3 regions of the Lysinibacillus sp. FSL P4-0201 genome follow, and region 1 is predicted to be linked to each of the others. Evidence: predicted binding sites of a transcription regulator. Region 1 holds the regulator's gene; each other region holds the start of a gene.
The links. The regulator LexA, encoded in region 1, represses DNA repair genes until DNA is damaged. The targets are predictions, from matches to a motif close to CGAACATATGTTCG.
Positions count from the first base shown of each region.

Region 2: the regulator LexA is predicted to act here: its motif matches at 2,311-2,324, upstream of MKY76_RS19580 (DNA repair exonuclease).
Region 3: the regulator LexA is predicted to act here: its motif matches at 2,509-2,522, upstream of MKY76_RS16110 (carbohydrate kinase).

Region 1 covers NZ_CP151995.1:1,293,267-1,298,206, reverse strand. Annotated here, with positions in the region: gene MKY76_RS06185 (helix-turn-helix transcriptional regulator) at 131-322, shown strand; gene def (peptide deformylase) at 315-890, shown strand; gene MKY76_RS06175 (recombinase family protein) at 920-1,585, opposite strand; gene MKY76_RS06170 (LysM peptidoglycan-binding domain-containing protein) at 1,582-1,896, opposite strand; gene lexA (transcriptional repressor LexA) at 2,063-2,680, shown strand; gene MKY76_RS06160 (gamma-glutamyl-gamma-aminobutyrate hydrolase family protein) at 2,789-3,511, opposite strand; gene MKY76_RS06155 (A24 family peptidase) at 3,545-4,297, opposite strand; gene MKY76_RS06150 (hypothetical protein) at 4,362-4,940, opposite strand, start outside.
Region 2 covers NZ_CP151995.1:3,881,721-3,886,660, reverse strand. Annotated here, with positions in the region: gene MKY76_RS19600 (hypothetical protein) at 1-2, shown strand, start outside; gene MKY76_RS19595 (rhodanese-related sulfurtransferase) at 9-980, opposite strand; gene MKY76_RS19590 (enoyl-CoA hydratase) at 1,119-1,901, shown strand; gene MKY76_RS19585 (YhzD family protein) at 1,954-2,139, opposite strand; gene MKY76_RS19580 (DNA repair exonuclease) at 2,399-3,613, shown strand; gene MKY76_RS19575 (AAA family ATPase) at 3,618-4,940, shown strand, end outside.
Region 3 covers NZ_CP151995.1:3,202,652-3,207,591, forward strand. Annotated here, with positions in the region: gene MKY76_RS16100 (bifunctional (p)ppGpp synthetase/guanosine-3',5'-bis(diphosphate) 3'-pyrophosphohydrolase) at 1-260, opposite strand, end outside; gene MKY76_RS16105 (pseudouridine-5'-phosphate glycosidase) at 466-1,380, opposite strand; gene MKY76_RS16110 (carbohydrate kinase) at 1,385-2,476, opposite strand; gene MKY76_RS16115 (MFS transporter) at 2,590-3,840, opposite strand; gene MKY76_RS16120 (MarR family winged helix-turn-helix transcriptional regulator) at 4,025-4,483, shown strand; gene MKY76_RS16125 (adenine phosphoribosyltransferase) at 4,523-4,940, opposite strand, start outside.

The sequences.
Region 1 (4,940 bases):
GGAAATCAATTTCTCCCCTTCAATTGACTGTTTTGTTTTTCACACCAAAAAATGTTCAATTAGTTGGACATTTTTTAATTCTTATCTTACGATATATGTCTAATACTTTGGACAAAATGGAGGGATCTTTCTGAAGAACATCATCAAAATTTTAAGAAAAAAATTAGGCATAACACAAGCTGCTCTTGCAAAAGAGTGTGGAGTTGTGAGACAGACGATTAATAATATTGAAAATGATAAATATGATCCGACCCTAGAATTAGCTTTTAAGATTGCTAAGGTTCTCAATAGCCGTATTGATGAGGTGTTTATCTATGACTAAATTTCACCCAAATTATATGATTACAATGAAGGACTTCGTGAAAGAACACTCAGCAATTTTAAGAAAAGAAACTCAAGAAGTGTCGATACCCGTGACCAATGAGGACCGAAATACCCTCCTAGCCATGCTACAATATCTGAAAAATAGCCAAAATCCAACGCTAGCAAAAAAATATAAGCTTCGCCCTGGAAGTGGACTCTCTGCTAATCAAATTGGCGTAGATAAACGAATGTTTGCTGTACTCTTTGATGACCAAGAAATGATGCTGATTAACCCTAAAATAATGAGTCATTCCCTTAATATGATTTATCTACCGGAAGGAGAAGGCTGTCTATCTGTAAATCGACCTGTCCCTGGTTTTGTACCGAGATATGAGAGAATTAAAGTCAAAGCTTACGACATCGATGGACATGAAATTATTGTACAGTTACAGGGCTACGGGGCCATCGTTGTACAGCATGAAATCGATCATTTAAATGGCATCATGTTTTATGACCGAATAAATAAAGAGCACCCTTTCCAACTGCCAAATCATGTTATCATTGAAAGCTTTTCTTCCCTTCAGTAGTTTTTTACAAAAAAAAATTAGCAGGAATATTATTTTCCTGCTAATCTTTCTTGGTGCTCTTGGAAACGACGATGTACTGTCGCCTTACTTACCTCAAAGCCTAACCCTCTAAGCGTTATAGAAATTTCTTCAAAGGTAAATCCACGTTTGCGTAGTTTCACAATTTCCTCTACAGGTAGATCTTTTCGCTCCTGCCCCTGCGGATTACCTCGATTCGATAAATTATTTTCTGGACGATAACCGTTTTCTACAGCACGTCGCATACCTCGTCGAATTTTAGCATTATGGATTCTACGCTGATATTCCTCTACAATCGCTAAAATTTCAAGCAGCATCGTATCCATTTCATTTAATTGGACTGGGCCTGCATCACGCATAGAAAAAACATCAGTTGCTGACTTTTGTAATAAATGTAATACAGCCATCCTTGCATTGCCTCGTCCTAAACGAGTTTCATCTTGGACAAAAAGAGCATTAATGTTCTTATCTTTTATAAAATCAAGCATTTCTAGCAAGCCTTCACGTTCTACATCATAGCCACTATGTTGATCTTTAAACACGCCCTTCACCGCATAGCCTTGCTCTTTAGCATAGCGTAGCAACTCTTCCTGCTGGCGCTCTAATGAGGAGCTTTGTGTTTCTTTTTCAGTACTTACGCGACAATAGACAACAGCCGATAGTTGATTATTTATCATTGTTCATTTCTCGCAATTTCGATAGTATTGATGGGACTGGCTTGATCACTCACTACAGGAATAACTAGAGATTTTCCCGCTACAATTTTAATATCTGCTAGTTCATTTTCAGTTTTTACAAGCTTTATCCAATCATCAGTACTCATTTTACCACGATATTGCTCGGCTAACGACCACAAGCTATCCCCATGTTCGATTTGAATTTCTGCGTAACTAACTTTTCCTGGATCAGTAATGTAAAGGTATGCTGCAAATAATAAACAAGCTCCTATTAAAATTGAGATATGTGTGTTTTTCTTAAACCATGTCATAATCATTACCCCTTTTTAAGAATGTTTGTTCGGAATGTATGTTCCCATAATAAAGCGAACAAACGTTTTTGTCAAACACTTTTCGAACCTATGTTTGCATACATGTTCGCATTCTGTTATACTATCAAATAAGAAGAATGATTATAGAAAAAAGAGGTGAGCACTCATGAAAAAAGTTTCGAAAAGACAAGAGGACATTTTAGCTTTCATTAAGGAAGAGGTACGAGCTAAAGGATATCCACCATCAGTACGTGAAATTGGTGAAGCAGTTGGACTTGCTTCCAGTTCAACTGTTCATGGACATTTAGCTCGATTAGAACAAAAAGGCTTTATTCGTCGAGATCCAACAAAGCCACGCGCAATTGAAATTTTAGAGCCTGAAGAATCCATTCAAAAACAACAGGTGATCCATGTCCCACTTGTCGGGAAGGTTACAGCTGGTTCTCCAATTACAGCAATTGAAAATATTGAAGAATACTTCCCATTACCCGATACGTATGGCACAAGTGAAGATCAATTGTTCATGCTAGAAATCATGGGGGAATCAATGATTGAAGCTGGGATTTTAGATGGAGATTTAGTCATTGTAAAACAAAAGGCAACAGCTAATAATGGGGATATTGTTGTAGCTATGACAGCTGAGGATGAAGCAACTGTAAAACGTTTCTTTAAAGAGAAAAACCATTTCCGTTTACAGCCTGAAAATTCTTCTATGGAACCAATTATAGTCGATCAAGTTTCTATTTTAGGACAGGTTGTAGGTCTTTACAGACGTGTACATTAACGATTAAAGCAGATTTTGAGGATTATGTTCCTTCTAAGAGCATGTATCCTCTTTTTTACGCAAAAAAAAGAATCCACATACGATTGGATTCTTTGTACAATGCCTCTTCTAAGCTTCCTTCTTAAATTTTAAGCTCGCTTCAATAAAGGCTGAAAATAGCTTTTGAGCACTCTCATCTCCTGCTATGGCTAGTTCCTCAGGATGCCACTGAACAGCTAAGCAAAATGGCATCTCCTCATGAACTACCGCTTCGATAATACCGTCGTTAGATTTTGCCGCTACTTTTAATTTTTCTGCTAAAACATTCACCGCTTGATGATGAAATGAATTCACTGCTATTTTCTCTTGTTCAACGATAGTCGCTAATAGATTGTCAGCAATAACCTGTACACAATGGGTAGCTACAGCTCGACCTGATTGCTGCATATGTTGGAGTAACTTGGTACTAAAGTGATCACTATCAATATCCTGATATAAGGTACCACCTAATGCAACATTTAGTATTTGAATTCCTCGACAGATCCCGAAAATAGGCATCTTACGTTGGAATGCGGCTTCAATCAATGCTAACTCAATCGTATCTCGCGCTGGATGAATTTTTCCAAGCTTTAATGAAGGCTCAGCCCCGAATAGAAATGGGTGCACATCATGACCACCAGATAATAATAAACCGTCTGTAAGGGCTAAAATCTGGGCTGCCTCTTCTTCTACTCCAATTGGAATAATCAGTGGAATTCCACCTGCTTCAATGATGCTTTTACTGTAAGCAGCATTTAATCGAGAGGATAAATCATCCTCAACAAAGGCTGTAATACCAATAATCGGTTTCACTTGCTTCCCTCCAAATTCTTGAAAATTGCACAATTACCAAAAGCCTAGATACCAATTAATTAATACATCGCCATAGAAATAAACAATAACTGCGGCCAATGCAATAGATGGCCCAAACGGAATGGGTGTTTTTCTCCCCTGTTTGTTTTTCGATAACATGGTAATCCCGACAATCATACCAATAACTGCAGCTAAAAATAACGTTAACAGTGTATCAATCGTACCCAGAACGAGACCAATTAAAAAGAATAATTTAATATCGCCTCCACCCATGCCACCGTTTGATAGCACAGCAATGATATATAATATGCCAAAACCAACCACAGCACCCACAAGAGAGTCCCACCACGGTGTTAATGGTGACAGCACTCGTCCAATAGCTAGCAAAGGTAAAAAGAATACTAACACCTTATCTGGAATTAGCATATAGGCTAAATCTGATACAACGATAATAACTAATAAGGAGATAAAAAAGAGTGCTACTATCAATTCTATGCCCCAGCCTAACTGCCCATAAGCAAAGGCAAATAATACACCTGTCATTAATTCTATGACTGGGTAAACCCAAGAAATTTTATTGCCACAACCACGACATTTTCCTCCTAACAATACATAAGACAAAACTGGTACTAAATCAAGCGCCGTCAGTCGTCTCTGACATTTTGGACAATGTGAAGGAGGATGTACAATCGACTCCTTCTGTGGTACACGTAAGCCAACTACATTATAAAAAGAGCCAAAGACAAGTCCAAATAAAAAAATAAAGATCGTATAAGCCATTTCCAATTTTATGTCCTCCTAAACCAATAGGCGCCCATACAAATGCAGTATGGTGCGCCTATCAATAAAGTTATTGTTGTTCTTCGTAATAGAACGTTGTCACTTGCACTGTTGCCTTTAACGTAAGATCTGCATCTTTCTCAAGCTGTGCCTGCTCTCCAGGCAATTTAAATTCAATCTTATCGGTTTTCATGACACGCTCTAATTGTTCAACCTCCTGTAAAAAGCTTTCAAGAGAATTAAAATCAAGCGCACCCACCTCTAATATAAAAGTAACAAGCTTTAAATTAGTTGGTAAAGAGTCCTTCGAAAGAGATGCAATCGGTGTAGTAGTCTCCTTGTTCTCCTGATCACCATTGACCTCTGCTTCAGCCTGCTCCAACATATTAAGATCATTCGATACATCTGAAGGTGTCACAGTGCCGTCCTCACCTTGAACAGTTAAAGACAGTATACGAGTTCCTGTCACCTCTTCAATCTCAGCTAAATCAAGAATAATCTTTTCAACGGCTCTTGTTGCAGGTAGCTTTTGTCTTAAGGCTAATATATTGATAGTAGGTTGTCCCTGCTCTTTGTCTAATTGTGCTAGTTGTTCTTTGACACTAGCTAATTCTTGCTGCACCTGCAATACATTACTCTCTTTCTCATT
Region 2 (4,940 bases), 2.1 Mb from region 1:
GAAATGGATTAACAATTTGATTGTTGGACCTCTGCAATCTTAGCAATTTGTTCTTCAACCTGTTCCTTTGTCCAACCGTTTTCCTCCACGAAAAAGTTGCGTTCTGCACGGCGACAATCATTTGAACAGCTTCGCATGTAAAATGCCTCATGTTTTTCTTCACAAAGCATTAACTTATGACACGCTGGGTTTGCACAGTTTGTGTATCGCTCAGAAGGCTCCCCGGTGAAATAATCCTTCCCAACAATAACATGTTCCACCTGATTAATCGGTACACTTCGACGGCGGTCAAAAACAAACATTTGACCATCCCATAATTGACCTTTTACCTCAGGATCCTTCGCATATGTAGCAATACCGCCGTGTAATTGACCTACGCTCTTACCATAGCCCTCGCGTTTTAGCCAACCAGAGAATTTTTCGCAGCGAATACCACCTGTACAATAAGTTAAGATTTTTTTATCTGCAAAATCTTCTTTATGCGCCTCCATCCAAGCAGGTAGGTCACGGAAGTTTTCAATATCTGGTCGAACAGCCCCTCGGAAATGACCGAGATCATATTCATAGTCATTACGGGCATCGATAACCACGGTGTTGTCATCTTGCATCTGTTCCATAAATTCTTTAGGTGTTAAATAATCACCTGTGATTTCTAACGGATTGATATCCTGTTCTAAACCGAGGTGAACAATTTCTCGACGAGGACGTACATGCATTTTTCTAAAGGTATGCCCTTCAGTCTCATCAATTTTCCACATCATATCGCTAAAACGAGCATCTGCCTTCATATGATTCATGTAAGCATCTGTTTGCTCAATGGTACCTGATACAGTTCCATTAATACCTTCGTAACCTACTAAAATACGACCAAGAAGCCCTATCTCTTTACACAATGCTAAATGTTCTTCTGCGAACGCTTCAGGATCTTCAATCGTAATATATTTATAATAAAGTAATACACGATAGTCTTTTTGTGTCAAAATACATTACCACCTTTATCTCGATATTCGTCCTTTAATATAGCATAACAGGAGCAATTTTGCTTAGAGAGAAGGAGTTTTCTAAAAAAACACGAATTATACATAGTGAATGACTATTCATATTTGGGGGTTATAGAGATGGAATTTTCAACGATTACATTAGAAAAATTAGAACGTCGAGCAACCTTAACATTGAATCGTCCACAGGCGATGAATGCAATGGATGATGTCATGATGCGTGAACTTGCAGAATGCTTTGAGGCTCTACAGCAGGAAAAAGATATTCAGGTGCTTGTTATTCGTGGAGAAGGAAAGGTCTTTTCTGCGGGTGGTGATATAAAAGCAATGCTAGATGAAAGCAAACCACTGAATATTGATGAGGCAATGGTTTATCTGACACGTATCGTGAAGGCATATTATCAGCTACCAATGATTGTGATTGCAGCGGTTCATGGTGCATCAGCAGGTTTAGGATTTAGTCTAACACTAGGGGCAGATATTATTGTAGCCTGTGAAAATAGTAAACTTGCTATGAATTTCATTGGAATTGGACTGATTCCAGATGGGGGCGGTCATTTCTTCATGAAGGAGCGTGTAGGTACTGTTAAAGCGAAACAAATGATATGGGAGGGAAAGGTATTAACAGCAAAAGAAGCATTAGATGCAGGGTTAATTGATTATATTGCACCAGAGGGCACTGTATTTGCAATGGCAGATCAGGTGGTGGGGAAAATGCTTGCATCCCCGATTTCTTCCATGATTACAACGAAAAAAATTCTACATGCACAAAATATGCCACAGTTAGAAAATATCTTAGCATTAGAGGCTGAGGGCCAGTCTGCAATGCGTAAAACAACAGATCATGTCGAGGGCATTCATGCATTTGTAGAGAAAAGAACGCCTGTCTTTGTAGGCAAATAAAAATAATAAAAGGCGCGTAGCAAACTATTGACTACGTGCCTTTTATTAGCCACTAAACATGGAATAAAATTAATTTACCTGAAGCGTTTACAAGACGATGAGTTTTATCGGCAACACCTTTTTCCTCAATTTGTTGTTGTCCATTTAGTTTAGCAGCCTCATCATTTTCAAAAGTCCAAGTTTCATCAAACAATGTTTCCCCTGTTTTTTCAAAAGCTGTAAAACGATAATTCTCCATACAGACCCCACCCTTTTACTTGAATATATTTCTATTATACATAGAAGATTTATAAACTTCACGGTAAAACTAGTGGATTTTTTGATAAATTACGAAAATTGTGGAAAAAGTAAGGCAATGTTGTTTTTTTCCGTAATAGCATTTTTCATCAAACATGAGTTATGATAAAATAGAACAAATATTCGGTTTTGAATAAACAACATATTATTACTTTGGTTTTGTACTAAAGAGAGAATTATCTACTATTTGAGGTGATTGGATGTCAGCAATTCGTTTTTTCCATATGGCAGATTTACATTTAGATAGTCCATTTAAGGGCTTATTTGGTCTACCCGAACCCATTTTAAAGAAAATACGGTCAAGCACTTTTGAAGCGTTTGATAAAATTATCCTTAAAGCGATTCAGGAAAAACCTGATTTTTTACTAATTGTTGGGGATATTTATGATGGTGAAAATCGTAGCTTGCAAGCACAACGAAGATTTCAAGATGCAATGGAGAAGCTTTTTCAACACAATATCCCTGTCATTGTGAGCTACGGAAATCATGATCATTTAAATGGTACATGGACACGCTTTTCTTTACCAAGTAATGTCTATGAATTACCAGCTGAAACGAGTGTAGTTCAATTAAAAATACGGGGTCAACAAGTGAATATATATGGTTTTAGCTATCCTGAACGTCATTTAAAGGAATCTGTTATTGAAAGCTATCCAACTGCACATGATCAGCATGCCATTCATATTGGTATGCTTCATGGCAGTGAGGCAGGCAATACAACACATGATGTGTATGCCCCTTTTACAAAACAACAGTTACTTGAAAAGAACTATCATTATTGGGCGCTTGGCCATATTCATAAACGACAGCTTTTACATCAAAACCCTCCAATTGTTTATCCAGGCAATATTCAAAGTCGACATCGTAAAGAACAAGGAATGAAAGGCTTTTATGATGTGACGCTATCCAAAACATCGACTGAGCTTGATTTTATCTCTACCTCTGCTGTTGTTTATAGCACCATTGAGGTGGATTGTACGAATGTGGTACACGCCAATGAATTATTGAAGAGATGTGCAGAAGCTATTACAGCTAATAGGAAGAAGTATGGCGCATCGGTAGTAGAGCTTCATTTGCAAAATATTGACGAACAAACGGAAGCTTTATTTGAACATGCAACAGTAGATGCATGGTTAGAGACTATTCGAGAGGCTGAGGAAGGTATTGACCCAATGTGTTGGGTACAAAAGATGGTGTTGCAAAAGGCAGCGAGATTTTATGAGCATACAGCAACAACTCAATCCGTTGTGAGCTTAATGGAACAATGGGACAGTAATGAATGGAAGGATATTCTAAAAGATTTGTACCAATATGCTGGTGGTGCGAGGCTGATAGAGCCACTTAGTGAAAAGGATATTGAGAACTTAACCCATCGTGCACAGACATTATTAGCAGAAGAAATTCAAAGGGCGTGATTACATGCTGACAATACAGAAAATCCAAATTTATGGCTTTGGTAAGCATGAAAATATCTCCATTTCGTTAAATGATGGTGTCACTATTTTTTATGGATTAAATGAAGCAGGAAAAACGACGATACAGCAGTTTATACTACAAATGCTTTTTGGTTTCCCAACAAGGCAGCAGATACAGCGCAAATATGAGCCGAAAATTTCAACGAAATATGGAGGTCAGCTGACACTTTTACACCCTATTTATGGTCAATGTACAATTGAACGTGTGAAAGGAAAGGCTGCTGGTGATGTTACTGTCTACCTAGAGGATGGAACGACGGGGCATGAGGAGTTGTTAGTAAAGCTTTTATATGGATATTCTAGGGCATCCTTTGAAGCCATTTTTTCTTTTTCGCTGCATGAACTACAAGGTATTGAAAAAATGTCTGAAGAGGAGCTAACCCATTTGCTACTTGCCTCAGGTACAACAGGTATTCAGTATTTATCCGCACTTGAAAAGAAAATGGATAAAGAGGCTAGTGAGCTGTTTAAAAAGACAGGTAAAGTGCCATTGATTAATCAAAAGATTGAACAACTAAAGCAGCTTGAGCGGACAATTAAACAGGAACAGGGGAAGATTCAAACCTTTGAGGATAAATTACAGCAATTACAATTACTTGAGCAAAATTTAGAACAGCTATTTGGTACGCAAAAACGGCAACAGCAACAATGGCAGCAATTAACTATTCAAAAGCAAGCACTCCCTCTCCTCAAGCAGCAACAGACATTGCAACAGACAATGACCAATTTTCAACATGTTCAGTTTCCATCAGAGGGTATCAGACGGTATGAGCAGGTAAAGGATCGTCTGTTACATGAAAGTCAGCAACTGATGCAATTAAAGCAGCAGCATCAAATATTGCAGGAGAAAATACTTGCAACAGTGGATGAGCAAAAGGTCAATGAAATGGCTTATCTTATGCAAAAAGAGGCAACGTGGCATCAGCTAATGGTGAAAGAGCAAAATTTACAGGATGATCTATTTTTGCTCGAACAAGAAATTGAAGCACAGTTTCGTTTACTAGGTGTAACAGAGAAAGAAGCACAAGAAAATCTTTTGAACGAAACAGTTTCACTCCAACAGGAGCAACAATTTCAGCTTCAATTAAGTAAATTAGAGGAGGCGGAGGAAGAGCTAAAATTTCATCTACGTTCACTAGAGCAAGTACACCTAGAATTAGATGCAATAGCCAAACAGAAGCAACAGCTAATGCGTGAGTCATTAACAAGTGAGGAAGAACATATTTTAGCACAATGGCCTCAACAAAAGCGGAGGCTTGAGCAACTA
Region 3 (4,940 bases), 1.9 Mb from region 1:
CGTGTAAAATCCGTATCTTCGACAACATCATGTAAAAAACCTGCCGCTACAGTTTCTGGGTCCATTTGTAATTCAGCTAGAATACCTGCTACTTGTACTGGGTGAATAATATACGGTTCACCAGAGCTACGGAATTGCTCAATATGGGCATCCCTTGCTAATTCATATGCTTTTTTCACGAATGCGACATTTTCATCATTCATGTAGGATTTGACTAACTCAAAAACGTCCTCAGGAGTCAAAATTTGCTCTTTCGCCATAACATGTCCACCTTGCTCGTCAAATTTTTCAGATTAGATATAAACTTAATTGTATAAAATATTGTGGTCTATTGTAAAGAGACTGTATCATTTAGTTTAGTTAATCTCGTGAACAGTTCGAAAAATGGAAAAAATATTCTTCTTTTTAATAAAAAAGACCCTCTGCGACTTCACGTCACAAAGAGTCCTTGTTTCGACAAATTGATTAATGTAATTGATTGTAAGCTACAGCAATTTTCGCGCCGACTACTGCATTGTTTTTCACTAATGCAATGTTGGCATCAAGACTTTTACCTTCTGTTAATTCTTTAACTTTGCCAAGTAAGAATGGTGTAACATTTTTACCTTGAATGCCATTCTCTTCAGCTTCAACTAAAGCTTTTTCAATAATGTTTGTAATAAATGCATGCTCTAATGCTTCAGACTCAGGAATTGGATTTGCGATGACAGCGCCACCTTTTAAGCCTAATTGCCATTTCGCAGATAGCATTGCTGCAATTTCTTCTGGCGTATCTAATTGGAAGTTTACATCAAATCCACTTTGACGTGTGTAGAATGCTGGTAATTCATTCGTACCATAACCAACTACTGGCACACCTTTTGTTTCAAGATATTCTAATGTAAGACCGATGTCTAAAATAGATTTTGCACCCGCACAGATAACGGCAACATTTGTTTGTGCTAATTCTTCTAAATCAGCAGAGACATCCATTGTTGTTTCCGCACCACGGTGTACACCACCAATACCACCTGTAACAAAGATTTCAATACCTGCAAGCTCTGCACAGATCATTGTCGCTGCAACTGTTGTAGCACCTAATTTTTTCGTTGCTAGTAAGTAGCCTAAGTCACGACGTGAAGCTTTTGCAACACCTTGAGCATTACCGAACATTTCTAGTTCTTCATCTGATAGACCAATTTTAATTTTTCCATCAATTAATGCAATTGTTGCTGGGACTGCACCATTCTCGCGAATAATTTGCTCAACTTCACGCGCAGTTTGCACGTTTTGTGGGTATGGCATACCGTGTGAAATAATTGTTGATTCTAACGCAACGATTGGTAGACCTTTTGCTTGTCCTGCTTTTACTTCTTCTGATAATACGATGAATTCTTTCATGTTGTTATTCCTCCATTTCATTTTTCAACAAATCTACTGATAATTCAGGTCTTACTGTATAAGGAGATGCCAATGTATTTTTTGCATTGGTTAATCCAGCATCAATACATGTCTCAAAAGATTGTCCAGTCAGCCAACTGTGAATAACAGCGCTGACAAAGGCATCTCCTGCTCCTGTTACATCTTCAATTTTGTCAATCACTTTAGCGGCAACATGACAAGGGGCAATCGTTGTAGATGCTGCATAAACGCCCTTGCTACCAGCCGTGATAATGACATGCTCCGCACCTAATTGTAGGAGCTGTTGTAAAGCTTTTTCATAATGGGCAGCGTTTTCAATTTTATGTCCAACAATCGTTTCCGCTTCATCTGTGTTACAAATAAACCAAGTTACGCCTTGTAATGTTTCAGGTAGTCGATTCATTTTTGGCGAAGATACTGGCACAATAACAAGTGGAATATCACGAGCAAGGGCTACTTGCTGGATATACGCCACTGTTTCTTTTGGACAGTTTAAATCCAAAATAAAACAGCCTGCGTTTACAAGCATTGTTTCATGTTTTTTCAACAAGCTCGGTAACAGAAGGTCGTAAACTTCCATATTTGCTACAGCTAGTGCTAGCTCACCTTGTTCATCCATGATGGCAGTATAAGAACCTGTAGAAGCCTCTGCAAGCTGCTCTACATAACGTAGATTCATAAAGGATTCCGAAGCCTCTTGGATCACTTGCCAATCAGCATCCTTACCTGCCGTTGTCAGTAACGTCACTTGGTGATTTAATCTGCCTAAGTTTTCAGCAATATTTCGACCAACGCCACCTACACTAAAGGAAGAACTGGCAGGGTTAGATGTTCCAAATTGAACATTGCCCTTGACATGGAATTTGCGGTCTAAATTAGCGCCACCGATGCAAATAATTTCATTTTCTTCGGGTAATATATAAGCACGACCTACAATTTTTCCTTGCTTCGTTAAACTAGACACTAAATTAGCAAGCACAGGACGCGACAGATTCATTGCATCTGCCATTTCTTGCTGAGACATAAACGGATTCTGGCGAATTAAAGCAAGCACCGCCTGTTCTCTTTCATTCATAGCATCACCTTTTATTATATTTGTTTATATTATAAACTTTTGTTTGCGTTATGTCAAAAGATTCTTTATTAAAAAAGTTGAACCTCATCTTACTGAGGTTCAACTTTTTTTGTTTATGCTTGCTGAGGTGTTTGTTTTTTAACAATGATGACGAATAAACTGGCCATTGCACAAAACATTCCTGCAAGAAAAAAAGCCCATGTATAAGAGTTAAAAAATTTATAAATTAACCCTCCACCATACGCTGCAACCGCCGCTCCTGCTTGATGTGAAGCAAATATCCACCCATAGATAATACTGCTTTTTTGCATACCAAAAATTTGTCGTGTAATACTGATGGTTGGTGGCACTGTAGCAATCCAATCTAGTCCGTAAAAGATCGTGAAAATCGTTAATAAAACAAATGATCCTTGTGCAAGTGCATAAGGGAGCAATAATAGAGATGCGCCTCTTAACAGGTAATACCAAAACAATAACCACCGATTATCGAAGCGATCAGACAACCAGCCTGACGCAGTTGTGCCTAATAAATTAAAAATGCCCATAAAAGAAAGGAATGATGCGGCAGTGACTAAAGGAACGCCAAAGCTAATACAATAAGAAACAAAATGAGTACCAATTAATCCGCTTGTCGATAGCCCACAAATAAAAAAGCTACCTGCTAAGAGCCAAAATGCTTTAACCTTAATTGCCTCAAATAAACCTTTAAAAGCCATAGCTATTGGATTCTTCTTTTGCTGTATTTGTTGTTCCTCTATAGCCTCCTCTTGTCCATAAGGAGTTAACCCCATATCCTGAGGTCTATTTTTTATAAAAAGCGCAATCATGAAAAACATTATGATACTAAGGAGTAGCATTAATGTAATAGCCCATCGCCAAGAATAGTGTTCAATAATGATAGCTAGAACTGGTAATAAAATTAACTGGCCCGTGGCTGTACTTGCCGTTAAAATACCAACCGCTAATCCTCTGCGTTTTACAAACCAATGATTCGCAACATATGGGCTAAGGACAGTTAAAAAAAGACTTGCTCCAAGACCAATAATACCCCCCCAAATAACGATTAGCTGCCAGGATTCACTCATCAAAAATGTTAAAGTCATTCCTAATACTAAAGTTGCCATAGCACCTAGCATCATTTTCTTTAGGCCAATGACTTCAAGTAATGCAGCCATAAATGGTCCAGATATGCCATATAAAAACAAACTTACAGCAAAGGCTAAAGCTATGGTTGAACGATCCCAGTGAAATTCTTTTTCAAGAGGATCGATAAACACGCCAGATGATGACATTGTAATTCCTGCGACAATTATCGAGAAAAATGTGACGATTAAAATAAACCAACTATAATGAACACGCTTCACCTCAACACCTTCTTTTCTTTGATAGACTATAAAACATGTATATACATGTTTAAGTCTGCTTATTTCATTTATATGTATATACATGTATAATCATAGTAATCGTTCATAAAGCTGTCAAGAAGGAATTTCTAGTTATTGGGTGTATACTTATAATTAGTAGAATCCCCATAAAGGAGTACTGTCGATGAAGAATCAACTTAAAAATATTGATTATACACAAATTTGTGTTTGTGCAAACCTTAGAAAAAAAACAAGGGTTGTCACACAATTATATGATAAGCTGCTACAGCCTACAGGTTTAAAAGTTACACAATATTCAATGCTTGCACATATTGACCTTCAACAAGCTGTCTCAATCAGCCGTTTAGGTGAAATTTTACAACTGGATCAAACCACTATAACACGTAATATTAATCTATTAAAGCAACATGGCTATGTTGAGTTAAAGCGAGATACCAATGATGCTCGTACCAAAAAAATAATGCTCACTGAAAAAGGTTTAGAAAAGCTGCATGAAGCAGCACCTATTTGGCAAGGCATTCAAGATAGAATTATCGAGGATATTGGAACCGAAAAATACGCAGATTTCTACGATACCTTGCGAACAATGCAAAAAATTATTCAAGCCTATGACGAAGTATAAAAAAAGCGCCCACAGTGTAGGGCGCTTTTTGCCATGCTCTTAATATTGAATAAGTGTTTTAATATTTAAATCGCCAAGCTTTTCGCGACCATTTAATTCTAGAAGTTCAATCAGGAATGCACAGCCTACTACCTGACCACCTAATTGTTCTACTAAACGAACTGTTGCTTCAACTGTACCACCAGTCGCTAGTAAATCATCACAGATTAAAACTTTTTGACCAGGCTTAATTGCATCATGATGCATTGTTAACGTATCTTTACCATATTCAAGACCGTAGTCTGCACTAATTACCTCACGTGGTAATTTACCAGGTTTACGAACAGGGGCAAAGCCTATTTCAAGTGCATAGGCAACTGGACAACCGATAATAAAACCACGTGCCTCAGGGCCAACAATAATTTCAGCGCCCACTTCTTTTGCATATTCTACGATTTGGTCTGTTGCATATTTGTAT